One region of the Superficieibacter sp. HKU1 genome, then DNA from elsewhere that is predicted to be linked to it. Evidence: predicted binding sites of a transcription regulator. Region 1 holds the regulator's gene; the other holds the start of a gene.

Evidence for each region. Region 1 encodes Fur, which represses iron uptake genes when iron is present. Its sites were predicted from a motif close to ATAATAATGAGAACNACTATCAA; they were not measured.
Region 2: a site for Fur is predicted at 6,241-6,263, ahead of sodA (superoxide dismutase [Mn]). Genes of this name have one in related genera too.

Annotation. Positions count from the first base shown of each region.
Region 1 is NZ_CP119754.1:1,544,737-1,560,073, forward strand. Features, by position in the region: tRNA gene P0H77_RS07440 (tRNA-Gln) at 3-77, opposite strand; tRNA gene P0H77_RS07445 (tRNA-Leu) at 182-266, opposite strand; tRNA gene P0H77_RS07450 (tRNA-Met) at 274-350, opposite strand; gene asnB (asparagine synthase B) at 570-2,234, opposite strand; gene P0H77_RS07460 (HAD-IIA family hydrolase) at 2,570-3,322, opposite strand; gene P0H77_RS07465 (N-acetylglucosamine repressor) at 3,367-4,587, opposite strand; gene nagA (N-acetylglucosamine-6-phosphate deacetylase) at 4,597-5,745, opposite strand; gene nagB (glucosamine-6-phosphate deaminase) at 5,803-6,603, opposite strand; gene nagE (PTS N-acetyl glucosamine transporter subunit IIABC) at 6,930-8,882, shown strand; gene glnS (glutamine--tRNA ligase) at 9,061-10,728, shown strand; gene chiP (chitoporin) at 11,287-12,693, shown strand; gene P0H77_RS07495 (helix-turn-helix domain-containing protein) at 12,741-13,352, opposite strand; gene fur (ferric iron uptake transcriptional regulator) at 13,509-13,961, opposite strand; gene fldA (flavodoxin FldA) at 14,250-14,780, opposite strand; gene ybfE (LexA regulated protein) at 14,931-15,224, opposite strand.
Region 2 is NZ_CP119754.1:4,701,462-4,716,798, forward strand. Features, by position in the region: gene dsdX (D-serine transporter DsdX) at 1-1,046, shown strand, start outside; gene dsdA (D-serine ammonia-lyase) at 1,064-2,386, shown strand; gene yiiM (6-hydroxyaminopurine reductase) at 2,492-3,166, opposite strand; gene P0H77_RS22405 (dihydrodipicolinate synthase family protein) at 3,316-4,212, shown strand; gene kdgT (2-keto-3-deoxygluconate transporter) at 4,265-5,263, opposite strand; gene sodA (superoxide dismutase [Mn]) at 5,547-6,167, opposite strand; gene rhaT (L-rhamnose/proton symporter RhaT) at 6,456-7,490, shown strand; gene P0H77_RS22425 (MFS transporter) at 7,527-8,705, opposite strand; gene ptsP (phosphoenolpyruvate--protein phosphotransferase) at 8,757-11,228, opposite strand; gene P0H77_RS22435 (glycoside hydrolase family 38 C-terminal domain-containing protein) at 11,221-13,830, opposite strand; gene P0H77_RS22440 (PTS fructose transporter subunit IIC) at 13,928-15,046, opposite strand; gene P0H77_RS22445 (PTS fructose transporter subunit IIB) at 15,039-15,337, opposite strand, start outside.

The DNA of each region.
Region 1 (15,337 bases):
TTTGGCTGGGGTACCTGGATTCGAACCAGGGAATGCCGGTATCAAAAACCGGTGCCTTACCGCTTGGCGATACCCCAACAAATCTGCTTCCAGATAAGCTTTCTTCGGGCGATATCGCAAGTGGCCTTAGAGGCTCACTTACCGCCTGGAGAAACCCCATCCGCGCAACGCTTATCGGAAATGGTGCGGGAGGCGAGACTTGAACTCGCACACCTTGCGGCGCCAGAACCTAAATCTGGTGCGTCTACCAATTTCGCCACTCCCGCAAAAAGATGGTGGCTACGACGGGATTCGAACCTGTGACCCCATCATTATGAGTGATGTGCTCTAACCAACTGAGCTACGTAGCCATCTTTTTTCGCGTTACCTTATCGGCGTTGCGGGGCGCATTATGCGTATTGGACCCTGAAGCGTCAACACCTTTTTCACTGAAAGTGGCCCGAAAGTGACTGTTTGGTTAGGTTGCGAACAGCGTGACGTAATATTCGTCACTTATTGAAAAAGCGTTGCGGATTGTATGCTTAAAAACAGCAGCGGACCCCGCAGGATCCGCTCTGAAGCAGGGGGCGTTATTTGTACGCCGACTGGTGCACGCCCACGGCGCGTCCTGATGGATCGTTCATCGTTTTGAACGCTTCATCCCATTCGATAGCTTTGGCGGAGGAGCAGGCGACTGACGGGCCACCCGGCACGCATTCTGCCGCGCTGGCAACCGGGAACAGCTCTTCAAAAATTTCACGGTACAGATACGCTTCTTTCGACGACGGCGTGTTGTACGGGAAGCGGAAGCTGGCGGTTTCCAGTTGTTGGTCAGAAACCTGTTTTGCCGCCACTTCTTTTAGCGTGTCGATCCAGCTGTAGCCTACGCCATCGGAGAACTGCTCTTTCTGACGCCATGCCACGCTTGCCGGCAGATAGGATTCGAAACATTCGCGCAGGATATGTTTTTCCATTTTGCCGTTGCCGCACATTTTGTCCTGCGGGTTAATGCGCATTGCCACGTCGAGGAATTTTTTATCAAGGAAGGGCACGCGAGCTTCCACGCCCCAGGCCGACATTGCCTTGTTAGCGCGGGCACAGTCGAACATATGCAGCGCCTGAAGTTTACGTACGGTCTCTTCGTGGAGTTCTTTTGCATCCGGCGCTTTGTGGAAGTACAGGTAGCCACCAAATACTTCATCGGAGCCTTCACCGGAGAGGACCATTTTTATGCCCATCGCTTTGATTTTACGCGACATCAGGTACATCGGCGTCGAGGCACGGATGGTGGTGACATCATAGGTTTCGATGTGATAAATCACGTCGCGGATGGCATCCAGACCTTCCTGCACGGTGAAGTGGATCTCATGGTGAACGGTGCCAAGATGGTTAGCCACTTCCTGCGCCGCTTTCAGATCCGGGGCACCTTCCAGCCCGACGGCAAAGGAGTGCAGCTGCGGCCACCAGGCTTCTGAGCGCTCCTGATCTTCTACGCGGCGGGCCGCGAATTTCTTGGTGATCGCGGAGATGACGGAGGAGTCGAGGCCGCCAGAGAGCAGGACGCCATAAGGCACGTCGGACATCAGGTGGCTTTTCACCGCCTCTTCCAGCGCCTGACGCAGTTCGTTTTTATCGGTGACGTTGTCTTTGACCGCCTCGTAGCTGAACCAGTCGCGATGGTAGTACGGACGGATTTCGCCATCCTGACTCCACAGGTAGCTGCCAGCCGGGAACTCTTTAATGGTGCGGCATACCGGTACCAGCGCTTTCATCTCTGAGGCAATATACAGGTTGCCGTGTTCGTCGTGCCCCATATACAGCGGAATGATACCGATATGATCGCGACCAATCAGGTATGCGTCTTTCTCACTGTCATAAAGCACGAAAGCAAACATGCCCTGTAATTCATCAAGGAATTCAGGCCCTTTTTCCTGATACAGGGCAAGGATAACTTCACAGTCGGAGCCAGTCTGGAAATGATAACGGTCGCCATATTCAGCGCGCAGCGCCTGATGGTTGTAGATTTCACCGTTAACGGCCAGGGCATGCGTTTTTTTCTCGTTATACAGCGGCTGGGCACCAGCGTTAACATCGACAATCGACAGACGTTCGTGTGCCAGGATGGCTTTATCGCTTGCGTAAACGCCGGACCAGTCCGGACCACGGTGGCGCATCAGACGTGATAACTCCAGCGCTTTTTTACGCAGCTCACCCGCGTCAGTTTTAATATCCAGTACGCCAAAAATAGAACACATAACCTTCTCCATTAACCCTGTGATGTTGCCTGATATTGAAAATGCCGCAAAGCCGGGCGGCGTGCAAGAGTTTTGACGGAAGGATCGGAAAAAATGCAATAGTGATTAGCGAATGATGAAAAAACGCTGTCACCGGAAGGGAAATATTAGCGAATATGCATTTTTATGGCGTTTTTATTGAATGGGGGCTGAGGCAAAACCCGTTCAGGGTGGGTGATGGCCCATCGTCCGTGGATACCGGGGCGACCACCGGGTTGGGCCTCCCTCCGGGAACCCAATCCCGGCGTTTCCCCTGGGAAGCTATGTTGTCAGCCGTTTAACCACATCGACGTTTTTCAGAAAATATCGATTTCGGCGACGGAAGGGTAAATCCACGATGGCCGGAACGGCATGCTATCAATATCATCCAGCGTCGACACGCCAGAGAGCACCAGAATGGTTTCCAGCCCGGCCTGAAAACCGGCCAGAATATCGGTGCGCAGGTTATCGCCGACAATCACCGTCTGCTCGGAATGCGCCTGCATGGTGTTCAGCGCGGCGCGAATAATCCACGGGCTGGGTTTACCCACGCAAAACGGTTTCCGTCCGGAGATTTTCTCAATGCCGGCGCAGAGCGCCCCGCAGGCCGGATAGAAGCCGCGGCCATGCGTGTCCGGGTTGGTGGCGATAAACCGTGCGCCGTTAGCTACAAAGAAGGCCGCTTTGTGCATCATTTCCCAATTGTAGGAGCGGGTTTCACCAACGATAACAAAGTCCGGGTTTACGTCGGTGATGGTAAAGCCGGCTTTATACAGTTCATGAATTAACGCACCTTCACCCACTACGTACGCTTTTTTACCTTCCTGTTTACGCAGAAAATCGGCTGTCGCCATGGCGGAGGTATAGAAAACGCTGTCCGGCACGTTGATACCGGCAGTGGCAAATCGGTTAGCCAGGTCCTGGCCGGTCTGTGAAGGATAGTTAGTCAGCAGCACCAGCGGCAGGCCCTTCTCCAGAATGCGGGTAATAAACTCCGCGGCACCCGGTACGGCTACGTTATCGTGCATCAGCACGCCGTCAATATCACAAATGATGTTTTGAATGGTCATGAACAACCCAGTTGTAAAAATAAGGTAACGACTATAAGCCGTCGTCAATTTTCCAGCAAACGTTGCAGCAAAATCCCGTTCAGCATGGCGCGTTTGACCAGCGCAAAAGCGCCAATCGCGGAGCGGTGATCCAGCGTTGAGCGCACCACCGGGAGGTTTTTGCGAAACGCCTGGAGCGCCTGAGTATTGATGCAGCTTTCAATGGCTGGCAGCAGGATCTTTTCTGCCTCGACGATTTCCCCGGCAATGACCACTTTCTGCGGGTTAAAGAGGTTGATGGCGATAGCGATGGTTTTACCCAGATGGCGACCCACGTGCTCTATGACGTCACTGGCGAGCGCATCGCCTTTATTAGCGGCCTTACAAATGGTTTTGATCGTACAGTCATCCGGCTTCACGCGGCTCTGATGACCTTTTTCCAGTAGCTGACGCACGCGGTGTTCAATGGCGGCATTGGCGGCAACGGTTTCCAGACAGCCAAAGTTGCCACAGTGGCAGCGTTCGCCCAGCGGATCGACCTGAATATGGCCGATCTCGCCAACGTTACCGTTACGGCCAATGAAAATACGCCCATTGGAGATGATCCCCGCGCCCGTCCCGCGATGCACGCGGACCAGGATCGAATCCGCACAATCCTGGCTGGCACCGAAATAGTGTTCCGCCAGCGCCAGGCTGCGAATGTCGTGGCCCACAAAACAGGTGACGTTGAAGCGTTTTTCCAGCGCCTCTACCAGCGACCAGTTTTCCACCTGAATATGCGGCATGTAACGAATCACGCCGCTCTCCGGGTCAACCAGTCCCGGCAGGATCACCGAGATGGCAATCAGTTCGCGTATCTTGCGCTGGCAATCATCAATAAAGCGGGCGATGGTGTTAAGCAGCGCGTGTTCCAGCGTTTCCTGGGTGCGTTCGGGCAGAGGGTAGTGCTCCTCGGCCAGCACTTTGCTGCTCAGATCGTAAAGGGTGAGGGTGGTGTCATAGCGACCAAGCCGGACGCCGATTGCATGAAAATGACGGGTTTCAGTGATAATGGAGATTGCGCGGCGGCCTCCGGTAGAGGCCTGCTGATCGACTTCTTTGATCAAACCTCGTTCGATCAGCTGCCGCGTGATTTTAGTCACGCTGGCCGGGGCGAGCTGGCTCTGTTCGGCAATCTGAATGCGCGAGATAGGCCCGTGCTGATCAATCAGGCGGTAGACAGCCGCACCGTTGAGCTGTTTAACGAGGTCAACATTACCAATCTGAGCTTGCCCGCCTGATGTCATACTTTCTCTTTACCCGTTGACGACCTCGTTACCATTAACGATAGTCTTGATGATCTTATAATCGCGCGTGAACGCGGTCAGGTTGGCCACCATGCCTGGTGCAATGCTGCCCAACTGCTTATCAACGCCAATGGCGCGTGCCGGATAGAGCGTTGCCATGCGCAGTGCTTCATCCAGCGCGATATTCACGTGCTCGACCAGATTGCGAACGCCCTCAATCATGGTCAGCGATGAACCGCTTAGCGTGCCGTTTTCATCCACGCACAGTCCATTACGGTAGTATATTGTTTTACCAGCAAAAATGAACTGGTCAATATCTGCTCCGGCAGGCGCGGTGGCGTCCGTTACCAGACAAAGTTTATCGCCTTTCAGACGTTTAGCGTTACGAATATTCACATAATCAACGTGAAGTCCGTCAGCAATAATGCCGCACCAGACGTCTGGCTCGTCAAAAATGGCGCCAATCAGCCCCGGTTCACGGCCGCTGATATACGGCATGGCGTTGTAAAGATGGGTCGCGAAGGTGATCCCGGCGCGGAAGCCTCTTTTTGCTTCTTTTACCGTCGCGTTAGAGTGACCCGCAGAAACGATAATGCCCGCGGCGGCCAGTTGAGTAATAACCTCAGGCGCAACCTGCTCCGGCGCGAGGGTGATTTTGGTGATTACATCGGCGTTCTCACACAAAAAATCGACCAGCGCGGCATCCGGCGTACGCACAAACTGCGGATTATGGGTGCCTTTTTTAACGATGTTGAGCCACGGCCCTTCCAGATGCAGACCCAGCGCCTGATGCGGATGCTTCGCCAGGTATTCGCGCATCACGCGGACGCCCTGCTTCATTAAATCGTCGCTGGTGGTGATAAGCGTCGGCAGATAGCTGGTGCAGCCCGATTTTTCATTGGCGCGCTGCATAATTTCGAGCGTTTCAATGCTGACCGCTTCGGCAGTGTCGTTAAACTGCACGCCGCCACAGCCGTTCAACTGAACATCAATAAAACCGGGGGAGACGATGGCCCCGTTCAGCGACCGCTGTTCAATCCCCGCAGGCAGTTCCGTCAGCGGACAAAGACGTTCGATCAGGCCATTGGCGATAACAATCGCATGGTCATCAAGGATTTCGTGACCGGTATAAATCCGGCCGTGGGTTAATGCATACATGTTGACCCCCGGTGGGAAAAATAACCGTCCTGCGCACGAGGGCAGGACGGTGGGATATTACAGACCTTTGATATTTTCAGCTTCCAGCTCGTTGAAATATTTCAGGGTCTTCACTTTCAATTCCATGGTAGACGGTTCGTCACAGACCACGATGGCTTTCGGATGCAGTTGCAGACAGCTAATGGTCCACATGTGATTAACGTTGCCTTCGACCGCCGCCTGCAGTGCCTGCGCTTTCACGCTGCCCAGCACCAGGATCATCACTTCTTCTGCATCCAGCAGGGTGCCGACGCCAACGGTCAGGGCATATTTTGGCACCTGATTAACGTCATTATCAAAGAAGCGGGAGTTTGCCACGCGGGTGTCATGGGTCAGCGTTTTAATACGGGTACGCGACGCCAGAGACGAGGCGGGTTCGTTAAACGCGATGTGACCATCGTTGCCCACGCCGCCCATAAACAGGTGAATTTTACCGTAGGCGCGAATTTTATCTTCATAGCGACGGCATTCTGCGTCAATATCTGGCGCGTTACCATTCAGCAGGTTAATGTTTTCAGCCGGAATATCAACGTGATCGAAGAAGTTGTGGTGCATAAAGCTGTAGTAGCTTTCCGGATGCTCTTTCGGCAGGCCAACGTATTCGTCCATGTTGAAGGTCACAACATGTTTGAAGCTGACTTCGCCCGCTTTATGCATGGCGACCAGCGCTTTGTAGGCGGTCAGCGGGGTGCCGCCGGTCGGCAGGCCGAGAATAAATGGACGATCCGCGGTCGGTTTAAAGGCATTGATGCGGTTAACGATATGGCGTGCCGCCCATTTTCCGACCTGCTCAGCAGTTGCCAGTGGAATCAGTCTCATTGTTCACCTCTAAAGTATAAGAAAAAAGTGTGCAGATTGAGCGTCTGTGTAGTGATAAGAGTAATGCACTTTGTCACCGAGCGGGGTAAATCTGCTTTGATTTTTTGAATTGTAAAATAAGTTTTGCCACATGACCAGCATTATGCCAAGTTACAAACGATATTTGGTGATTAAAATCACAAAAAACACCGATTTAATTTGCGATACGAATTAATTTTGCAGAGAATCATAAGCTCTACAAATGAAATCGATGATTACAGCAGGTGTCTCACAATAAAAAGGCTGTCTTAAATGAGCCTTATCAGGGTTTCTCAGGGGGAATAACAATGAACGTTTTAGGCTTTTTTCAGCGGCTGGGCAGAGCGTTACAGCTCCCTATCGCTGTACTACCGGTCGCGGCGCTGCTGTTGCGCTTCGGTCAACCCGATCTGCTTAATGTGCCGTTTATCGCCCAGGCGGGCGGCGCGATTTTTGACAACCTGGCGTTAATTTTTGCCATCGGTGTTGCGTCAAGCTGGTCTAAAGACAGCGCGGGAGCAGCGGCGCTGGCAGGGGCTGTGGGTTACTTCGTATTGACCAAGGCGATGGTCACGATTAATCCGGAAATTAATATGGGTGTGCTGGCCGGTATCATTACCGGTTTAGTCGGTGGTGCGGTCTATAACCGCTGGGCAGATATCAAACTTCCTGATTTCCTGAGCTTCTTTGGCGGCAAACGCTTTGTACCGATCGCCACTGGGTTCTTCTGTCTGATCCTGGCGGCGGTTTTTGGCTATGTCTGGCCGCCGATACAGCACGCTATTCATTCTGGTGGTGAATGGATTGTTTCTGCTGGCGCACTGGGTTCCGGTATTTTTGGCTTCATTAACCGTCTGCTGATCCCAACGGGTCTGCATCAGGTGCTGAATACTATTGCCTGGTTCCAGATTGGCGAATTTACCAATACCGCAGGCGTGGTCTTCCATGGTGACATCAACCGTTTCTATGCGGGTGACGGCACTGCCGGGATGTTTATGTCTGGCTTCTTCCCGATCATGATGTTCGGTCTGCCGGGTGCTGCACTGGCGATGTACTTCGCCGCGCCGAAGGCGCGTCGTCCTATGGTCGGCGGTATGCTGCTGTCGGTTGCCATTACGGCGTTCCTGACCGGCGTAACCGAGCCGCTGGAATTCCTGTTCATGTTCCTCGCCCCGCTGCTGTATCTCCTGCACGCGCTGCTGACCGGGATCAGTCTGTTCGTGGCGACCGCGCTAAATATTCATGCCGGGTTCTCGTTCTCTGCTGGTGCCATTGACTATGCGTTGATGTATAACCTGCCGGCTGCCAGCAGCAACGTCTGGATGCTGGTGGTGATGGGCCTGATTTTCTTCGCTATCTACTTTGTCGTGTTCAGCTTTGTGATCCGCATGTTCAACCTGAAAACGCCGGGACGTGAAGATGAGGAAGTCGACATCGTAAAAGAAGAGGCCAACAGCAATACCGAAGAGGGCTTAACCCAACTGGCAACTAACTATATCGCTGCGGTTGGCGGTACAGATAACCTGAAAGCCATTGACGCCTGTATTACGCGTCTGCGTCTGAGCGTGGCGGATTCTGCGCTGGTGAACGATGCCATGTGCAAACGCCTCGGCGCGTCTGGGGTGGTGAAACTGAACAAACAAACTATTCAGGTTATCGTGGGAGCGAAAGCGGAATCCATCGGTGACGTGATGAAACGTGTCGTCGCGCGTGGCCCGGTACCGGCGGCGGCGGGTTCTGTCTCACCGGTGGCGGCTGCTCCTGTCGCGGCGAAGCCACAGGCCGTACCGAATGTCAGAGTGATTGCTGAACTGGTTTCGCCAATAACCGGTGAAATTGTTGCGCTGGACGCGGTGCCTGATGAAGCTTTCGCCAGTAAAGCGGTCGGCGACGGCGTGGCCGTAAAACCGACCGACAAAACCGTCGTTGCTCCGGCAGCGGGGACGGTTGTTAAAATCTTCAATACCAACCATGCGTTCTGCCTGGAAACCGAAAACGGCGCGGAAATTGTGGTCCATATGGGTATTGATACCGTGGCGCTAGGCGGCAAGGGCTTTACGCGTCTGGTAGAAGAGGGCGCGAAAGTGGTGGCCGGACAGCCGATTCTCGAACTGGACCTGGACTTCCTCAACGCCAACGCGCGTTCGATGATTAGCCCGGTGGTATGCAGCAACAGTGATGATTATAGCGCGCTGGTGCTTCAGGCGACGGGCCATGTCGTCGCCGGGCAGACGCCGCTGTATGAGATCAAAAGCAAATAATCTGACCACATCATCGTGATCACAGAAGCGGCGGAGGCAACCTCCGCCGCTTTTTTTTGCACAGTTCATCCCCATAATGCTCATTCGTACCGTAATTTCCGCAACTAATGGTTGTCTCCGGCACTGGCTTATAAGATCATACGCCGTTATCTGTTATTTACGCGTTGAGGAATCCAGGATGAGTGAGGCAGAAGCCCGCCCGACTAACTTTATTCGTCAGATCATTGATGAAGATCTGACCAGTGGTAAGCATACTACCGTGCATACCCGTTTTCCCCCGGAGCCGAACGGCTACCTGCATATTGGCCATGCAAAATCGATTTGCCTGAATTTTGGCATCGCCCAGGATTATCAGGGGCAGTGCAACCTGCGTTTCGATGACACCAACCCGGCGAAAGAAGACATCGAATACGTTGAGTCGATTAAAAACGACGTACAGTGGTTGGGTTTTCACTGGTCGGGCGATATTCGCTACTCCTCAAACTATTTTGACCAGCTGCACCAGTATGCGATCGAGCTGATTAATAAAGGTCTGGCGTACGTTGATGAACTCTCGCCTGATGAAATCCGTGAGTACCGCGGCACGCTGAAAGCACCGGGCAAAAACAGCCCGTATCGCGATCGCAGCGTGGAAGAGAACCTGGCGCTGTTTGAAAAAATGCGCAGCGGTGGTTTTGAGGAAGGTAAAGCCTGCCTGCGTGCCAAAATCGATATGGCATCCCCCTTTATCGTGATGCGCGATCCGGTTATTTATCGCATTAAATTTGCCGATCACCACCAGACCGGCAGCAAGTGGTGCATCTACCCGATGTACGACTTCACCCACTGCATCAGCGATGCGCTGGAAGGTATTACCCACTCGTTGTGTACGCTGGAATTCCAGGACAACCGTCGCCTGTATGATTGGGTGCTGGACAACATCACCATTCCGGTTCACCCGCGGCAGTACGAATTTTCGCGCCTGAATCTGGAATATACCGTGATGTCGAAGCGTAAGCTGAACCTGCTGGTTACTGACAAGCACGTAGAGGGCTGGGACGATCCGCGTATGCCGACCATCTCTGGCCTGCGTCGCCGCGGCTACACTGCAGCGTCTATCCGTGAATTCTGCAAGCGCATCGGCGTGACCAAGCAGGACAACACCATTGAAATGGCCTCGCTGGAATCCTGCATTCGCGAAGATCTCAACGAGAACGCACCGCGCGCCATGGCCGTTATCGATCCGGTTAAACTGGTCATCGAAAACTACCCGCAGGGTGAGAGCGAAATGGTCACCATGCCAAACCATCCGAACAAGCCGGAAATGGGCAGCCGTGACGTGCCGTTCAGCGGTGAGATCTGGATCGATCGCGCAGATTTCCGCGAAGAGGCCAACAAGCAGTACAAGCGCCTGGTGCTGGGTAAAGAAGTGCGCCTGCGTAATGCGTATGTGATCAAAGCTGAGCACGTGGAAAAAGACGCGGACGGAAACATTACGACCATCTTCTGTTCTTACGATGCCGACACGCTGAGCAAAGATCCGGCTGATGGCCGTAAGGTAAAAGGGGTTATTCACTGGGTAAGCGCCACCCACGCGCTGCCGGTTGAAATTCGCCTGTATGACCGTTTATTCAGCGTACCAAACCCAGGTGCGGCGGACGATTTCCTGACGGTAATTAACCCGGAGTCACTGGTTATCAAACAGGGATTTGCCGAGCCATCACTGAAAGCGGCTGAAGCAGGAAAGGCGTATCAGTTCGAACGCGAAGGTTATTTCTGCCTTGATAGCCGCTACGCAACCGCAGACAAGCTGGTGTTTAACCGCACCGTGGGGCTGCGCGATACGTGGGCTAAGATCGGCGAGTGATCGGCGGTTAAGATGGCTGGCGACCGTGTCAGCCTCGGTGATGTCGTTTTGCCGGGTGGCGGCTTCGCCTTACCCGGCCTGGCAATATCAATGGATTATTGCAACCCGCAGGCCTGTGCAAGCGCAGCGCCGCCAGGCATCAATCCTCGGTATCACGTTTGTCAGCAGTCTGAACGCCGCGCTCTGCGGCGTTTTTTTATTTTCACTCTCAATAAAATAATCACCTCGCTAAATATATTCGCGTTGCGAATTAATGCTTACAGCCCCTTTCATCCGGTTACTCTCATCATCAATAATATCAGCGCTAATTCGCTGTTTAATCAGGATTAGCGCCGCTGTGCTGCTCTCATTTTTGCCCCTGAAATTGTTACAAAGTACGATTAATTATGTGCGCTTCGTCATACTCCTGCATTTTCCCCGCTAAAAAGGATTGATAATTCGCGTCGCGAAAAATATTCTGGCTTGCAGTAATCAGTCACTTTTATAGCTGGCTACTTTTTAATTTTATTTTTATCGCCGTATTAGTCGGCGTTTTTAAAAGTCAAAGAGGATCACCCCATGCGTACGTTCAGTGGCAAACGTAGTACGCTGGCGCTGGCTATTGCCGGCGTCACAGCAATGTCTGGTTTGATGGCTTCCCCGCAGGCCAGAGCCGAAGGATTTTTCGACGATTCAACCCTCACAGGCGGTATCTATTACTGGCAGCGTGAACGTGACCGTAAAGATGTCACTGATGATGACAAGTACAAAGTTAACCTTTCTCATGCCACCTGGAACGCAAATCTTGATTTCCAGTCCGGCTATGCCGCCGACATGTTTGGCCTTGATATTGCTGCCTTTACGGCGATTGAAATGGCTGAAAATGGCGACAGCGCGCACCCGAACGAAATTGCCTTTTCTAAAAGCAACAAAGCCTATGATGAAGACTGGTCCGGCGATAAAAGCGGCATAAGTCTGTATAAAGCAGCGGCAAAATTCAAATATGGACCCGCCTGGGCGCGTGCCGGCTATATTCAGCCAACCGGGCAAACTTTGCTGGCCCCGCACTGGAGCTTTATGCCGGGAACCTATCAGGGCGCTGAGGCCGGTGCGAATTTCGACTACGGTGATGCGGGCGCGTTGAGCTTCTCATATATGTGGACCAACGAATACAAATCGCCCTGGCACATCGAAATGGATCATTTTTACCAAAACGATCAGAAGACCCATGTCGATTACCTGCACTCCATTGGCGCTAAGTACGATTTCAAAAATAAACTGGTGCTCGAAGCCGCTTTTGGTCAGGCAGAAGGTTACATCGATCAATACTTTGCGAAAGCCAGCTATCAATTCGATGTGGCTGGTGCACCATTAACCACCAGCTATCAATTCTATGGCGCTCGCGACAAAGTTGACGATCGTGGCAGCAACGATATTTACGATGGCACTGCCTGGCTACAGGCACTGACGTTCGGCTATAAAGCGGCAGAGGTCGTCGATCTGCGTCTGGAAGGCACGTGGGTTAAAGCGGATGGCCAGCAAGGGTATTTCCTGCAACGTATGACGCCAACCTACGCTTCCTCAAACGGACGTCTTGATATCTGGTGGGATAACCGTTCTGACTTTAACGCCAATGGCGAAAAGGCCGTTTTCTTTGGCGCAATGTATGATTTGAAAAACTGGGATCTGCCAGGCTGGAACGTCGGCGCTTCGTATGTGTATGCCTGGGATGCGAAACCATCAACCTGGCAGCTCAACCCGGACGCTTATTATGACAAAGACAGAACCATTGAAGAGTCTTCATACAGTCTGGATGCGGTTTATACCCTTCAGGATGGCCGGGCGAAAGGAACGATGTTTAAACTTCACTTCACCGAGTATGACAACCACTCTGACATCCCGAGTTACGGTGGCGGATACGGCAACATCTTCCAGGATGAGCGCGATGTGAAATTTATGGTTATCGCGCCATTTACTATCTTCTGATGCAGACAGCCGTCTTCCAACCCGGCCGCGCAAGCGAGCCGGGTTTTTTAACGAATATCAGGAAGATAGTTGATTCGAATAAGCTTGCCTTTATTAATTTCAATCGCGTTTTGCTGGCGCAAAAAGGCCATTGATTTCATGACGATACTCCGCGATAAGTTCGTCGACTTAACCACGAAATCGGCCACATTCGTACCGGCGCGGATCGTTGGTTCAAGCCGATCAAGAAGCAAAATTGCCCCCTGGACCGTCACCAGACTATTGTAACCAAACAGCCATTCTTCCCGCTGGTATTGCCACGTAATCTGCGTCAGCAAGAGGGTATACATCTGCTGGTGGGCCTGCTGCTGCGCAATCTGAGTAAAGAAAGCATCATGGCTGACCAGTTGATAGTCACAATCACTCTCTGCGCGAATGGTGACAAACTGTTGCGCCGTACCGGGCAGGATCAGACCGACGATGCCGGGAGCCTGTGAGCGGGTCATCAGCAGCTCATCACGGCGGCGCAACAGCGAATAATCACCGTAATAGATCAAACAAATCTTATCTGTCTGAAAGGTCAGGTGGTTGTAACGCGGTAAACGACGTTTGTTAGCGCCATCATCGAAAATAGTCAGAATATGGGCAAGCGCCTTCTGGTGGGGGGCGTATTGCGGCATGACGCGATCCTTGTCAACTTCATGGTCTACAGGCGTAACGCCTGAAAGCGGGCATACTAGCCAACCGCAGATATAAAAAGTATTGATGAAATCTGAATATACGGGCAGGGCGGGGAATAAAAAAAAGCCAGCCGGGGAGGCTGGCTTGTGATGCGGTTACTTGCTCACGCCTTCATGGGCGTTATCGTCTTCACGGCAGTCGCCTTCAGCGCAATGACCATACAGATAAAGGCTATGGTTAGTGAGACGAATACCGTGTTTAGCGGCTATCTCACGCTGACGGGACTCAATTGAGTCATCGCTGAACTCAATCACTTTGCCGCAGTCGAGGCAAATCAGGTGATCGTGGTGATGCTGCTGGGTCAGTTCGAAAACGGACTTTCCGCCCTCAAAATTGTGGCGGGTAACAATGCCAGCATCGTCAAACTGGTTCAGAACGCGGTAGACGGTGGCGAGGCCAATCTCTTCGCCCATGTCAATGAGGCGTTTGTATAAATCTTCCGCGCTGACATGATGATTGTCAGGTCCCTGAAGCACTTCCAGGATTTTCAACCGGGGAAGCGTGACTTTCAGGCCTGCTTTCTTTAATGCGGTATTATTGTCAGTCATGCGGAATCTGTCCTGTTGCTATAAGATTCACTCCCCACAGGGAAGTATTTACAGAGAGTGCATCGCTCATAATGCCTCTCATTATAGAACTGCCATGCCTGATTGAAAACTGCAAGTATCAGACAAAGTTAGCGTTTAAAGCGAGGGCGGCCCGTAAAACGGTGCTGACCTCGTTAAATCAGTGGCTATTGTACAGATGTGTACTGAAAAGTTAAAAAATTGTAGCAATTATTTTGATTGCTTATATCTATCAGTATGACGCCACCGGAAGGTCGCGTCATATCAGCATCAGGCGTTGATGATATCGCTCAGGTGCAGTTCGTCAGAGATCTGCTTCACCCACTGCTCTACGCGCTCTGCGGTCAGTTCAGGCTGACGGTCTTCGTCAATGGCCAGGCCGACAAAGTGATCGTCATCAACCAGGCCTTTTGACGCTTCAAAGTGATAACCTGCCGTTGGCCAGTGACCCACAATCGTTGCGCCGCGCGGTTCAATGATATCGCGAATGGTGCCTAACGCATCACAGAAGTACTCGGCATAATCTTCCTGATCGCCGCAGCCAAACAGTGCTACCAGCTTACCGTTGAAGTCTACCTCTTCCAGGGTCGGAAAGAAGTCGTCCCAGTCACATTGTGCTTCACCGTAGTACCAGGTAGGGATGCCCAGCAGCAGAATATCGTAGCCCGCGAGATCTTCTTTGCTGCTTTTGGCAATGTCATGCACATCGGCGACATCCTTACCTAGCTGCTTTTGAATCATCTTCGCGATATTTTCGGTGTTGCCGGTATCGCTGCCGAAAAAGATGCCTGTGATTGCCATGAGTAAAATAACCTCTTGATACTTATTGATATGGTGGTGACGTATTGCACACGGATAAGGGCAATCATAGCAGAACAGAGAAGTACGCGGAAATAGCAATCACGTCCGACTGCACTCTCTGCTACATGAAAAGGGATTTAAGGCGCTTTTTCAGACAATGTCCTGCCCGTGCAACAGCGCAAGCTGGCTCAGCAGGATCTCTTCAATAAGCTCGCTGCGGCTGATTTGCCGCGCCTCCGCCAGCTCGTTCAGGGCATCAACCGCGTCAGCGTTCAGCTTCAGTTCCACACGCTTCAGGCCGCGTACTTTATCGCGTTTCAACTGATTGCGCTTGTTGATACGTAGCTGTTCATCACGCGCAAGGGGATTGGTTTTGGGTCTTCCCGGGCGACGCTCATTCGCGAACAGATCTATTGTCGTACGGTCCGTTTGTTCTTTTGCCATGATTAAGAGTGACTTCGGGGAAACAAGCAGCCGGGCCATTGCCCGGTTGGGTAGCGCGCCATCATACATTAGTGCAGGAAGCACGCCAACGCCCGCGGGCAATCTGGCGTGCG
Region 2 (15,337 bases), 1.7 Mb from region 1:
GGCTTTCCGCCGATGTCATTATGGTGCTGGTGGGGCTGATTTGCGGGATCACGCTGTTCGTTGAGGTCGGGGTGGTTCTGCTGATCCCGCTGGCGTTCTCCATCGCTAAAAAAACCAACACTTCGCTGCTGAAGCTGGCAATTCCGCTGTGTACCGCCCTGATGGCCGTGCACTGCGTGGTACCACCGCATCCGGCTGCGCTGTTCGTGGCGAATAAGCTGGGGGCGGATATCGGTTCCGTTATCGTTTACGGCGTGCTGGTTGGCCTGATGGCCTCGCTGATCGGCGGCCCACTGTTTCTGAAATGCCTCGGCAACCGTCTGCCGTTCAAACCGGTACCGGCAGAGTTTGCCGCGCTGAAAGTGCGTGATGAACAGACGCTTCCATCGCTGAGCGCCGCATTGTTCACCGTCCTGCTCCCCATCACTCTGATGCTGGTGAAAACCGTCGCTGAATTGAATATGGCTAAAGACGGCGCGCTGTATACGCTGCTGGAGTTTATCGGCAACCCAATTACCGCGATGTTTATTGCCGTCTTCTTTGCTTATTACATTCTCGGCGTGCGCCAGCATATGGGTATGAGCATATTGTTGACTCATACTGAAAACGGCTTTGGCTCTATTGCTAACATTCTGCTGATTATCGGCGCAGGAGGGGCATTCAATGCGATCCTGAAGAGCAGCGGACTGGCGGACACTCTGGCGGTGATCCTCTCTAATATGGATATGCACCCCATTCTGCTGGCCTGGCTGGTAGCGCTGATTTTGCACGCAGCGGTTGGTTCCGCAACGGTGGCGATGATGGGCGCAACGGCGATTGTCGCGCCAATGCTGCCGCTCTATCCCAACGTTAGCCCGGAGATCATCGCCATTGCCATCGGTTCTGGTGCCATTGGCTGCACTATCGTCACCGATTCTCTCTTCTGGCTGGTGAAGCAGTATTGCGGGGCAACCCTTAATGAGACATTTAAATACTATACAACCGCAACATTGATTGCGTCGGTCGTTGCACTGGCCGCCACATTCCTGCTTTCCTTTATTATCTAAACGCAAAGAGACGTCCTATGGAAAACATGCAAAAACTCCTCGCCCGGTATCCTTTAGTGGAGGATCTGGTCGCCCTGAAAGAAACAACCTGGTTTAATCCGGGAACCACCTCTCTTGCGGAAGGTTTACCGTATGTTGGCCTGACGGCTCAGGACGTAAAAGCCGCTCATGCCCGCCTGACCCGTTTTGCGCCATACCTGGCAAAAGCATTTCCGGAAACGGCCGCCACCGGTGGAATTATCGAATCCGATGTAGTGGCCATACCGGCCATGCAAAAACGGCTGGAACAAGAGTATGGGCAAAACATCAGTGGCGAAATGCTGCTGAAAAAAGACAGCCATCTGCCGATTTCCGGTTCCATCAAAGCCCGTGGCGGTATCTATGAAGTACTGACCCACGCAGAAAAACTGGCGCTGGAAGCGGGGCTGATAACGACTGAAGATGACTACAGCGTGCTGCTTTCGCCAGCGTTAAAACGGTTCTTTAGCCAGTACAGTATCGCCGTCGGCTCAACCGGTAACCTCGGACTGTCAATTGGTATAATGAGCGCCTGCATTGGCTTTAAGGTCACGGTACATATGTCTGCTGATGCCCGGGCATGGAAAAAAGCCAAACTGCGCAGTCACGGTGTAACGGTCGTGGAATACGAAGAAGATTACGGCGTGGCAGTGGAGCAAGGCCGCAAAGCGGCAGAGTCCGATGCAAACTGCTTTTTCATCGACGATGAAAACTCGCGCACGCTATTTTTAGGTTATGCGGTAGCCGGACAGCGCCTGAAGGATCAGTTCGCACAACAAGGACGCGTGGTGGATGCCGGACACCCGCTGTTTGTCTATCTGCCCTGCGGTGTTGGCGGTGGCCCTGGCGGTGTGGCCTTTGGCCTGAAGCTGGCATTTGGCGATAACGTCCACTGCTTCTTTGCTGAGCCAACTCACTCGCCATGTATGCTGCTGGGGGTATATACCGGCTTACACGATGAAATCTCCGTGCAGGATATAGGTATTGATAACCTGACGGCCGCTGACGGTCTGGCGGTGGGGCGCGCCTCTGGTTTTGTAGGACGTGCAATGGAGCGGCTGCTCGATGGCCTGTATACGCTTGACGATCAGGCAATGTACGACATGCTGGGCTGGCTGGCGCAGGAAGAAGAGATTCATCTGGAACCGTCGGCACTGGCGGGAATGGCTGGTCCGCAGCGCATCTGCAGCTCAGCGGCGTATCAGCAGGTGCACGCTTTCAGCACAGAGCAGTTCAACAACGCCACTCACCTGGTCTGGGCCACCGGTGGCGGCATGGTCCCGGAAGCCGAGATGGCGCAATACCTGGCAAAAGGGCGTTAACGTTACCGAGCAGTGGTCAGGTATCTGGCAGCGCGAGCCATCATGGTGATGCTTACGCTGCCAGGACATTAACACCGTAGTCATAATACCAGTCAGCGAAAACGATTATTTCCCCCACAACCGTCGCGAATTATCCTCGATCTTGCCGCTGGTGCGCCGCTTCTGCATGGTGCGCGTCCAGCTGGCCGATAGCCCTGCCGCCGACAGCAAACGATGATACTGCTCATCATCAAACGGCATTGACCAGGCAATCACCCCGGCTTCATGTACCGTCACATCACTCACCCGCGACGCCAGCACCAGCGGCGCTTCAGCGGAAACGTTGCCACCAGCAATCACCCGGTACAGCCAGCCGGTTTTGCCGCTCGCCTGCATGATGGAGGCCATGTCGCTGATACCGAAGTGAAAATTAAGCTTAAAGCAAGGCGAGCGCGGCTGAGTAACCTGAATGAAAGTCTCGCCCCACCGGAAGATATCGCCGATAAACACGTTCTGCTCGTTCAGCCCCTCGGTTGACAGATTCTCACCAAACGCGGGGGCCACAAACAGATCCTCCTGCTCAGGAAACTCACGCGCCCAGTGGCGATAATGCTCCCGAGGGTAGTGGCACAGCGCGCGGTCGGGTCCGCCGTGGATTTTGCTTTCTGCCTGCTCATCACCGACCAGCCCCAGCTCCGTCAGCGTCAGTTCGCCCGCCACCTGCACTTTCGCAATGGCGCTGGGACGGCTTCCTTCATAGTCCTGAACCCTGCCAGTAAATACCTCAACCGGATATCGCATCTGCTTCTCTCTTACCGACAAATTTGCTCCATTAAACCATATTTTTTACCCGTACCTTCCAAAATGCGAACCACGTTCACATGGCGCGTTGCCAGACATGCTATTTATTAAAATGATTTTGAAACGGCATTTCATAATAAGGAGTCAACGTGACGGTACAATCGCAATTTGCTGGCGTCTGGTGCCCTGCCATTACGCCACTGGATGATGATGGAAAGCTCGACCTGAACGGCCTGAAGCAGCATCTTCAACGCCTGACCAGAGCAAACATTGACGTGATTCTGCTGATGGGCAGCATCGGTGAGTTTGCGTCTTTCACGCTGGAAGAGCGATTAACCTTAATTCGCGAGGCCAGGGCGATGAGTTCGCTTAAGATGGTTGCCAACGTGTCATCGACCTGTATGAACGATATTCAGCGCATGGCAGAGGAGGCGTACCGCGTAGGCTACGATGCCGTGATGGTCTTACCCCCCTACTATTACGGACAAACGCCAAAACAGCTTCTCAGTTACTTCCGTCAGCTTGGCAATACTCTCGGCGGCAACTGGTTTGCCTATAACTTTCCGGCACGCACCGGCTGCGATTTGACGCCGGATCTGATTGCCACCCTCGCCGCTGAATTCCCGCACTTTGCCGGAATTAAAGATACCGTCGACTGCCAGTCTCATACCCGCAGTATGATCCAGGCGACCCGCGCCGTGCGTGAGGATTTTGCCGTACTTTCCGGTTATGACGAATATTACATCCCCAACCTGCTGGCGGGCGGCGCGGGCGTGATCTCCGGCTTAAACAATGTGATGCCGGAGCTATTTGTCAGTGCCCGCGAGGCGTTTAAGCAAGGCGATTTACAGACGTTGCGTGAGATACAGCAGAGCATCGGCACTTATATGTCCATCTATGCAATTGGTGATGATTTTGTCTCAACGATTAAGACCGTGGTATCGCGTAAATTCGGCTATTGCACCGGCGTATCGCGGAATGCGGGAGGCGCATTAAACGAGCATGAATGCCGCACGATTGATAAAGTGTTTGATATCAGGGGGTAAAAGAAAAAGCCCGGCAGCAGCGCTGACCGGGCTTTTTCAGAAAGGCTACGTATTATTCCACCGCTCCCAGCACATGCGCTTTTGCGGCTTCGGCTTTTGCCGCTCTGGCTTTCACCTTCCGCGACCAGATGGAGGTCAGGATCGGCACCAGAATGGAGGTCACAATCACCGATGTGGCGACCAGCGAGGTAGCCGCAGGGGCCATCGGTTTAAATTCCGGGATCATTTCAGCGATCAGGACCGGCGTTGCCACCGCAGCACCCGCCGAACTGGATGCGGCAATTCCCGCCGTACCGTCACCGCCGCCAATCAGTTTATCAGCAATAATCAGCGGAATACCGGTCACAACAATCACCGCCACGCCCAGCAGAATACCCAGCAGTCCGGTTTGCGCAATCACGCTTAAATCAATGGTGTTACCCAGTGCGAAGGCGAAGAAAGGGATCAGCGTTTGGACCGCTTTGCTGAAAAATTCCCGTAATTCCGGGTCGAGATTACCCAGCGTAAAACCTACCAGGAAAGGTAAGACCGCACCGACAAAAACGTGTGGTTCAAACGACGCAATACCTGCGGTACCCAGAATAATCATGGTCATCAGCGGACCGGATTCCAGCGACATCAGGACAAATGCGCCCGCTTCTTCTTTGGTGCCGTACTGCTGCATAATGGAGGCGTAGAGTCCGCCGTTGGTCATGTCCATCGCGGCCACCAGCGCCAGCGTGGAAAGTCCGGCGAAGAACCCTACCTCCACACCGTGCTCCGGAATGATGCGCGAGGCAATCGCCGCCACCAGCCAGGCCACTGCAATCTTGGTCACTACCAGCGTGCCGGATTTACGCAGCACCGTCCCCGTTGCGCTCAGCTTGATTGATGCGCCCATACAGAAAAACCAGACCGCCAGAATTGGCACCGTCCCGGTAATCATACCGTTGGTGAACGATCCGAAGTATTTTCCTGCCCCCGGCGCAAAGGTATGGCACAGCGCGCCCAGGAACAGCGGGACGAGCATCATGCCGCCCGGAATTTTTTCAATCTTGCGTTTAATCTGCATCTTCTTCACCTGTAAACATAAAAATGGGGCGATTTTTATGGGCGAGAACACTTCAGCCAGACCGTGCTCCCGTATCGATGAAAGGAAGATAATCATTCAGGGAAACTATAAAAGTGATCCTGAACACACAAATTGAAACGCAGTTTCTATTTTAATGGATCATTGTTTTTTATTTGATGCAGATCACCATAGCACCCTGAAACACGGCATAAAAAAAGCCCCCGCGGCAGCGCCTGCGGAGGCTTATGCTCTACACCTCAGTGCAGAGTATCAGTCGGAAGACTTATTTCTTCGCTGCAAAACGCGCTGCAGCTTCATCCCAGTTGACCACGTTCCAGAACTCTTTGATGTAGTCCGGGCGACGGTTCTGGAATTTCAGGTAGTAAGCATGTTCCCACACGTCCAGACCGACGATCGGGAAGCCAGAAACGCCGGCGACGGCTTCACCCATCAGCGGAGAGTCCTGGTTAGCGGTAGAAACCACAGCCAGTTTGTCGTCTTTCAGCACCAGCCATGCCCAGCCAGAACCAAAGCGGGTAGCGGCCGCTTTCTCAAACTCTTCTTTGAATTTTTCCACGGAACCGAAATCGCGCTCGATAGCCGATTTCAGATCGCCCTGCAGGGTAGTGCCTTTTTTCAGACCTTTCCAGAACAGGCTGTGGTTAGCGTGGCCGCCAGCGTTGTTGCGCAGCACGGTTTTCTTGTCTGCCGGGACCTGATCCAGTTTGGCGATCAGCTCTTCTACCGGCAGGTTAGCCAGTTCCGGCAGGCTTTCCAGCGCGGCATTGGCGTTATTGACATAGGTCTGGTGATGTTTGGTGTGATGGATCTCCATCGTCTGCTTATCGAAATGCGGTTCAAGGGCATCGTAGGCATACGGCAGGGATGGCAGTGTATAGCTCATAATCATCTCCATTATTGTCGGGCGGCAGATGTGTTAACGCCGCGTAAGCAGTTGGTTCATTATAGTTAATTAAATGATATTGAAAATGTTTATCAATGCCGTAGTTTTAATAAGGTTATAACTTTCAGTTATGAAGCAAAAATTGTGAGCTTGCTCATTCGATTACTCGGTTCATTGCCAGTGTGCGACGCAACGCGGCAATCCGCTGAAGGTTACTTCAGCGCGCAATTTTTACACTCATCGGGTCGGGGAGGTTTTACCGGCCATAAAAAAGATGAGGATAAATGCATGAGTAACATGATTACGATGGGTATTCTTTGGCATTTGATAGGCGCAGCCAGTGCCGCCTGTTTCTATGCCCCGTTTAAAAAAGTCAAAGGCTGGTCGTGGGAAACCATGTGGTCGGTCGGCGGTACCGTTTCCTGGCTGATTTTACCCTGGACGATTAGCGCCATCCTCCTGCCTGACTTCTGGGCGTATTACGGTTCTTTTAGTGCCTCCACGCTGCTGCCCGTGTTTCTCTTTGGCGCGATGTGGGGCATTGGTAACATCAACTATGGCCTGACCATGCGCTACCTCGGCATGTCGATGGGCATTGGTATTGCGATTGGCATCACGCTGATTGTCGGCACGCTGATGACGCCTATTCTGAACGGCAATTTCGACATTCTGATCCACACTCGCGGTGGCCGAATGACGCTGCTGGGCGTGCTGGTTGCGCTGGTGGGCGTGGGGATTGTTACCCACGCGGGTCGGCTTAAAGAACGCCAGATGGGTATTGAAGCGGAAGAATTCAATCTGAAAAAAGGGCTCCTGCTGGCGGTAATGTGCGGGATTTTTTCCGCTGGCATGTCGTTTGCGATGAATGCCGCGAAGCCAATGCATGACGCGGCGGCGGCACTGGGCGTCGATTCCCTGTACGTCGCACTGCCAAGCTACGTGGTAATTATGGGTGGCGGCGCGCTGATCAACCTTGGCTTCTGCTTTATTCGTCTGGCAAAAGTGAAGAGTTTGTCGGTAAAAGCGGACTTCTCGCTGGCGAAACCGCTGATCGTCAGCAACATCCTGCTATCAGCACTCGGCGGGTTAATGTGGTATTTGCAGTTCTTCTTCTATGCCTGGGGCCACGCGCGTATTCCGGCGCAGTACGATTATGTCAGCTGGATGCTGCATATGAGTTTCTACGTGCTGTGCGGTGGGATTGTGGGTCTGGTCCTGAAAGAGTGGAACAACGCCGGGCGTCGTCCGGTCAGCGTGCTGAGCCTCGGCTGCGTGGTGATTATCGTCGCGGCGAATATTGTCGGGCTGGGCATGGCGGGGTAATGGATGCCCCCTGCTGGCACGGCAGGGGGACATCGGTTACGACGAGTGGCGGGCACCATTGAACAGCAGAAACAGGTAACAGCATTCCGGCACCAGAAAGCTCATCTTCAGGCCGGCGATATCAATGACCGTTCCCTGAATAAACGGGATCGCCCCGCCACCAATGCCAGCCATAATTAAACAGGCCGAGATCCGCGCAGCCTCATCCTGCAACCCGCTTAAGGTGCGGGAAAAAATAATCGGGTATAGCACCGAGTTCATCACGCCGACCATCAGCAGGCAGTAGCCCCCCGCGCGGCTGGCCAGTACGATCGCCGCAAGCGTCAGCACGATAGCGCCCGTCACGCAGCCGCAATACATCCGCCGGGGATGACAATAGCGGGCGCACAGCCCGTACAGCAGTCTGCCGATTAACGCACCGCCCCAATAAAAAGCCACCAGCGACGTGGCCGTTGCCCGAGAAAAACCGCCCAGTGACGCCTCGTTGAGGTAGCTCAGAAGAGTGGTGCCCAGGCTAACCTCAACGCCAACATAGACAAAAATCCCGGCCACCCCGGAACGGAACTGCGGCTGTTGCCACAGATAGCGCCAGCGGCCCGGTTGCGCGATCGTTACATTGCGAAAGTCGTGCATCTGGCTGGTATGCAGCAAAAAAAACAGCAGCAGGCCGGTCAGCATCATTCCGATATACAGACCCGCAATTGCCGTTGTTGAAGCTGAAACCGTCAGCGCCAGTACCGCGGCCAGCAGTACCGGCGCAAGCGTCGCGCCGCAGGAGTTGATCGATGACGCCAGGCTCAGCCTGCCGGGCGCGTTTTCAGGCGCTCCCAGCCGGGTGACGTAAGGATTTGCCACCACCTGCATGGCGGCCACGCCCATCGCAAGGATGAAAATACCCGCCAGACACAGTGCGAAAAGCGTCGTCCACAGCGAAAAAACAATGACCAGCGCGCCGCCGAAAGCGAGGCACAGGGCAAAAGTCAGCGCCCGACGATAGCCAACGCGGTTCATCCACGCCGAAGCCGGAAAACAGATCGCAAACGGGGCCAGATAAAAAGCAACGTTCACCAGCATGGCGTCACGCCATGAGAGCGAGAACGTGGTTCTGAAAAAGGGAATTAGCGCACTGTTAATGGAGGTCAGCAATCCCCAGTAAAAAAAGACGGCAGAGAGCAGCGCAAAAGCGCCGGAAGTGTTTTTTTGATGATGCGGCATAACGAATCCATCCTTAACTGCCCGATAGCCACGCTACCGGGCAAACGTGCCTCAGAGTGTCAGTTCGCGCTCAAGTAGTGCGGTCATGTCACCGGCATCTCTGCCCTGCAATAGCTGCTGGCGGAAATCGTCATGCATCAGCTTGCGGGCCAGCCGCGAGAAGATTTTCATGTGATCGCCCTTCTCCTGCTCGCTCACCGTCAGCATGATCACCAGCGAGACGTCTACCCCCTCTCCCCACGATAACGGCGTCTTCAGGCGCATTAACGACACGCTGCTGTTCAGTACCGCTGCGGATTTACAGTGCGGGATGGCGACCGCAAAGCCGAGCGCGGTGGAAAAAACCGCTTCCCGCTGCCAGATGGCAGTCTCGACGTCCACGCCCGAGCGCACCCGCTGTTCAACCTCAAGATTATCCGTGAGCAGCTTGATGGCTTCCGCCTTGCTGGTGACGTCCCGATCCAGCAATAACAGGGCCGGATCGAAAACGGGTTGTACGCTGGCCGCCGATGCTTCATGCAGTAGTGCGGTCACTTCCGCCGCACTTTCACAGGCCAATGCCCGCTGCAATGTCTTCCGGCAGTCATCCATCTCCAGCGAAGCCAGCTGCTTTTTCGCCCCGGCAATTCGCCCGGCGGACATGCTGATCTGCCGCAGTCCTGCCCCCAGCAGCAGCGGCATCACCGCCGGATCGCCGCCCATTTCGCCACACAGGCAGAGTTCCACGTTTGTCCGCCTCGCCATCTCGTTAAGCAGCATCAGGAAAGCCGGATCGCAGTAGTTGTACAGATGACGAACGTGCGGATTGCCCCGGTCGCAGGCGAGGAAATACTGCACCAGGTCGTTGCTGCCAATGGAGGCAAAATCAATCCATTTCGCCGCTCTTTCCAGCAGGTACAGCGCAGACGGCACCTCCGCCATAATGCCTAAGCGCCATTCGCCGACGGCGACGCCTTCCGCGTGGAGCTGTTCCGCTACATGATGAAAGCGGGCGTGCAGCCATTTAATTTCTTCAAGCGTTGCCACCATCGGCACCATGATATCCAGCGGCCCTGCCGCGCTGGCACGCAGCAACGCCCGTACCTGACCGGTGAAAATGGCCGCAAACGCCGGATAAAGGCGGACTGCCCGCCAGCCGAGGAACGGGTTATCTTCCTGCGGAAGCTTTAAATAGTCGCAGGGTTTATCGCCGCCGATATCCAGCGTGCGGATCACGACTTTCTTGCCCTGCGCCAGCGTCAGTACATGCCGGTACGCCTGATATTGTTCTTCTTCATCCGGCGGCGCGCTTCGCTCACAAAACAACATTTCGGTGCGAAACAGGCCAATCCCTTCCGCACCCGCCGCGAACGCATTTTCCGCTTCGTCAGCCAGGGCGATATTCGCCAGCAGTTTCACGCGTTCTCCGTCGCGGCTGACGCCTGCCGTTCGGGTGAGCGGTTCCAGTCGCCGGGCAATGCGTGCGATTTTGTCCTCTTCCAGGTCGCGCCACTGCTCAGCACAGGCATCCGGCGCGACGATCAGCACGTCATAACGCGCGTCAATCAGCAGCGGGGCACCCGCAGGCACAGACGCGTTCGGCATGCATAAGAGCGGGATGCCGAAGGAACGGGCGAGGATCACCGTGTGGGAGGTTTCGCCGCCCTCACCCATCACAATGCCTTTCAGATGAGGACCGCGCAGGGCAAGAAATTGACCTGGCGTAATCAGTCCGGCGCTGATGATGATGGAATCCTGCTGTAAATCCGGCAGGGTAAACAGCGGGCGTTCGGTCAGATTCGCGGCCAGGCGCAGACCGAGATCCTGTAAATCCAGCGCCCGCTGCTGCAAATACTGGCTCTGACTTTTGCGTAATGGCTGGCATAGCCCGTCAATGGCGCACGCCAGCGCCGCCAGCGCGTTGCGTGCGGCAGGGGGCGAGAGCAGCACTTTTTCCAGCATCGCATCCTGCAGCAAGGTGATATGCGCCCCGAGCACCGATGCGGCCTCGCCCTGCGCCTGGCGGCACTCCTCTTTTAGCTGCGTGCGGGTGACCGCCAGCGTATGCGCCAGCCGCTGCTGCTGGAAGCCAGCGTCTTCCGGCGCTTCCTGCTCAGCAAGCTGCGGCAAATCCACCGCGCCCAGAGGCACCGCCCCCCCGCTTGCCAGGCCCGGACTGATGCCGTTACCCCGCAGGCAGATGGACGTGGTGGCGGCCAGAAACACGGGCAACGGCCGTTCCTGATGGCTCGTCACAGAGACGAGCGGCCCGTCGCATTCCGCCAGTTCGCGCGTAATAAATGCGCTCAGCGTCTGCCAGGCGTCCTGCTCATCCTCACCGTCAATATGCAGTTCGCACGCATCGTGGTGAAGCACATCTGCGCCGATGAGCGCCAGTACGCTTCCGGCATCGACCTGCCGCTGGTTACGCAGATTATGCAGCGTGACGCGGGAATGACATTGCGCCACGCGCTGTTGCAATTCGGCCGCAGGCCGGGCATGAAGTCCGTTTTCGAGGGGGCACACAAACGCTATTTTACGCATCGGATTTTCCTTTTTCCGCAGGAGTCATTCGCCAGGTGACTGGCGAACAGGGCTGAACAGGGTGATGGCTTCCCGGACGCGGCGTTTCCGCCAGCGTTACGTATGTCAGGTCGCCAGAGAGTACGGGTTTGCCACCGTCGAGTGGCGCGGTACCCGGATTCCAGCCGCGCAGGATCAGCGCCTCCTCATTCTGCGCTTTCTTCAGCGTGCTGAAATGCAGCGGGGTATCCCAGCGCAGCAGGCTGTACGTTGCCGGGAAGCGCATGCCGTGAGGATTGGTTTTAAAGCGTGACCAGCCGGATTCCAGCCAGCCGGAAGCGGGTGTACGCCAGCGCTCGACGTCACGCCAGAACGCCGCGTCCGGCCCCTGATGCAGCGGCACCAGCGCCAGGTGACACTCAAAACGGCCAGGCAACTGCGAGTCCGGCGAAGGGAGCACCATGCCGGAGGCGCGCCCCGGACGCCACGGCATATTTGGCTGCCCCAGCCAGCCGACGCTGCGCAGCAGGGTAATCGCCAGCGTATCGGAACGGTCGGCGGGGATTTCATACTCGCGCAGCCCGTCGGTGACCACGCACATGCCGTGCTGTTCGTCATGCATCATCGCCAGGCTTTGCATCGGCCACAGCGACGCGGGCGCTTCCGTCCACTGCTCCTGCTGCCAGATATCCAGCGCCTGCGGACGGTTTTCCCGGCGGATCAGGCCAAAGGGCTGATCGGCAAAATGGAACATCCCGCTGATGCCGGTGGGGATCTCCAGCTGGAGCCGATGATCGCGCAGGGTGTTGTCGATCCGCACCTGCACATCCAGCAGCGGGCGATCGCGATCGAGGACGATCGTCATGCTGACGTCAAGTTGTCCGTTACGCTGGTGCTGCTGGCGGGCAGACAGATCCTGCGGCGCAGCGATGCGCCAGCTCAGATTAAGCGTATCGGCCAGCGCATCCCGCTGCCAGGTAGCGGATACCATTGCGCCGTCGCTGGTGACCCGCCAGTCATCTTCCGGCGGGGAGTAGTTATAGTTGTCCCCCGCATCGCCGCCATCAACCAGCCGCAGAACAGAGTTCCACTGTTTGCCGCTGCGTTTGTCGAGCAGCGAGATGTTTCCGTCCGCCAGCGTCAGGCGCAGCCACGGGTTATCGAGGGCAGCAATCGTTTCTTGCGGCACGGTAAACCCGGCAGGCACATTCTCCTGAAGATAAAAGGTTTGATAACCGCAGGCAGGCAGGGCTTTTGCTTCGAGGATAATGTCGCATTTGCGATACCACACCGTGGTGGTACTGTTGGAAAGCTCCTGCACAATTATCGACATATCCTGCTGTTCTTCCTGCACAATTTGCCAGCGGCACGGCTGCCCCGCGTCATCGACGATGGCAAAATCGGTGCCAGGGACGTAAATCGTCAGCGCCACTCGCCCGTCGCGCGCGTAAGGCAGCGGGTTAAAGACGATGATTTTTTTGCCCTGCTGCCGCGCGGCGATCCCTTCCGCCAGCATTTTCATGTTGAGCCCGAAAAGCTGATCGGCGGATTCCTGGCCGGAGGTCAGACGCGCTTTCACCATCGCATTGACGCGATCGGCATTACAGCCGCCAATGCTGTCATGGGCGTGGGATTTCATTGCCTCACGCCAGATATTCTCCACCGCCGTTTGCGGATAGGGCAGCCCCAGCTGCCAGACCACGCTCAATAACGGTTCAAGCTGCTGGCTAAGAAAGTTCTCCAGCCGGGCATTAGCCTGTTTGATATCCATACGCGTTGAGAAAATGCCGCGATGAATACGCATATATTTCGGACTGAGTAACTCACCCTCGAACGTCACCAGTTCGGCTCCCGTCCGTTCCAGCGCCGCAAAATAGCGGCTAAAATCGCTGCGCACGAAATGGTAGTCGGACTGCTGCGTATTAAGCGCATCGAGCATCGCCGGAACGCCATACTCAAAGGGGGACTGATCGTTACCGTTGGGGAGCAAAATGTGCCCGGAGGTACTGAATTTCGCCTGTTTTTGTACAATATCGGGTAGCACCTGCGAGGCCTTTTGCGCGTCGGTGGGCAGCCATTTCGCGCAGCCATACCCCCACGGCAGCACGGCGGTGGTGACGCAACTGCCGTCAGCGCTTTGCCAGCGAAACTCGCTGGCGGCCACGTCGTGCTCGCACCAGCCGCGCCAGATCACCGCGCGATCCATCGCAAACTGCGCCAGGAACATCGGCAACTGGGCGCTCTGGCCGAAGGAGTCGGGTACGTAACCCACGGACATCCGGCTTCCCGGTGCGTCGCAGTCCGCCATGCCCAGCAGCAAATTGCGGGTAATGGATTCTGCGCCGACCACTAAGAAATCAGTTTGTGTATACCACGGACCGATAAGCAGCCTTCCCCCGGCGATCAGTTTTTGCACCCGCGCACGGTTTTCAGGCGCGACAGTAAAATAATCTTCCAGCACCACGGTCTGCCCATCAAGTATAAATGGACCTAATGATTCATCGGCTTCCAGGCGTTGCAGTAAATCGGCCATAAAATAATAAAGTACGGCGCGAGAATCGTTTTCAGTGAAATACCACTCGCGATCCCAGTGCGTATGTTGGATCAAATGAACTGTTTTCATCTTTATTCCTGCCTTTTTTAGGGGCGAGAAAATACCACGGATAATTACCCGTTAATTTTCATGATTAGTGACGAACCGCCGTTAATATATCGTTATATTAACGACTGGCTTTAAATTTAGGTGCCGTCATTTCTGTTTTAATGGCTTCGCCCGGTGCATTGCGAAATACCAGCAGCGATCCACAGGCGATAATCGCGGAGCCGCAGGCGATGGAGAGAACATATATCGGCCAGTTCTCCACCGCCAGCCAGCCGTAAAACCCGGAAATAGGCGCCTGGTTCACCGCACCCAGTCCTACCGCCATTGACGCGCCGATCGCAGAGCCGATCATGTTCACCACAATGATTTTAGGATTGGACAGCGCGAAAGGAATGGCCCCTTCCGAGACGCCAATCAGCCCCATCAGCGTGGACGCCTTGCCCGCTTCACGCAGCGATTCCGGGAAGCGTTTTGCCCACAGCAGCGTGGCAACGCCCAGGCCGATAGGCGGTACGATAATAGCAACCTGCGCAGCGGTATTGGGATCGTAAATTCCGGAAGCCAGGAGCGCCATCGCGGTGGTGACCGCCGCCTTGTTCACCGGACCGCCGAGGTCAAAGCCCACCATGCCGCCAATTACCGCGGCCAGCAGCACTTTATTGGTACCGGACATCGACAGCAGCCAATGCTCCATACCGTGATTAAGCGCCGCCAGCGGCGTGCCAATAACAAACGCCATCACAATGCAGGTCAGCAACGTCCCGCCGACCGGCAGGATAAAAATTGGCCCGGCAGAGGCCAGTGCTTTAGGTAATTTGATATATGTGGTGAGCGCCCGGACGATATATCCCGCAACGAACCCGGCGGCCAGCGCTCCCAGAAAGCCAGTACCCAGACTGCTCGCCAGTAACCCGCCCACCATCCCCGGCGCGATGCCCGGCTTATTGGCAAGAGCAAAACTGATATAACCTGCCACTACCGGCAGCATTAACGACAGCGCCAGCCCGCCGAAACCATCGAAGCGATGCAGTACCTGTACGACCAGGCTGGCAGCCTGTTCATGGCTGGCATCCCAGATATTATCAATGCCGTACATCGATGCGCCAATACGCGCGATCCCCATAATGACCGCCCCGGCAATGACAAAAGGAAGCATCCACGACACGCCGGTCATAATGGCATTTTTCACTTCCGCGCCCGCTGAAAGCTTGCCGCCTCCTCCCTGAAACTTAGCCATGCGCAACCTCCTGTTCAACGGCCTCAAAGACCGCATCCCCAAATTTAATCGGATCGGAGACGCTGCACTCCAGCTTAACCAGCCCTGCAAAACGTTCTTTACCGCTGATGGCGACATCGGCGGCAATAATCACCGCATCGGCCCGCGCCAGATCCTCGTCAAGGATCTCATTCTCCGCTCCCATGCTGCCCTGGGTTTCAACTTTAACCTCGTGACCCCGCTTTTTCCCCGTTATTTCAAGCGCTTCCGCAGCCATGTAAGTATGGGCAACACCGGTCGGACAAGCAGCAA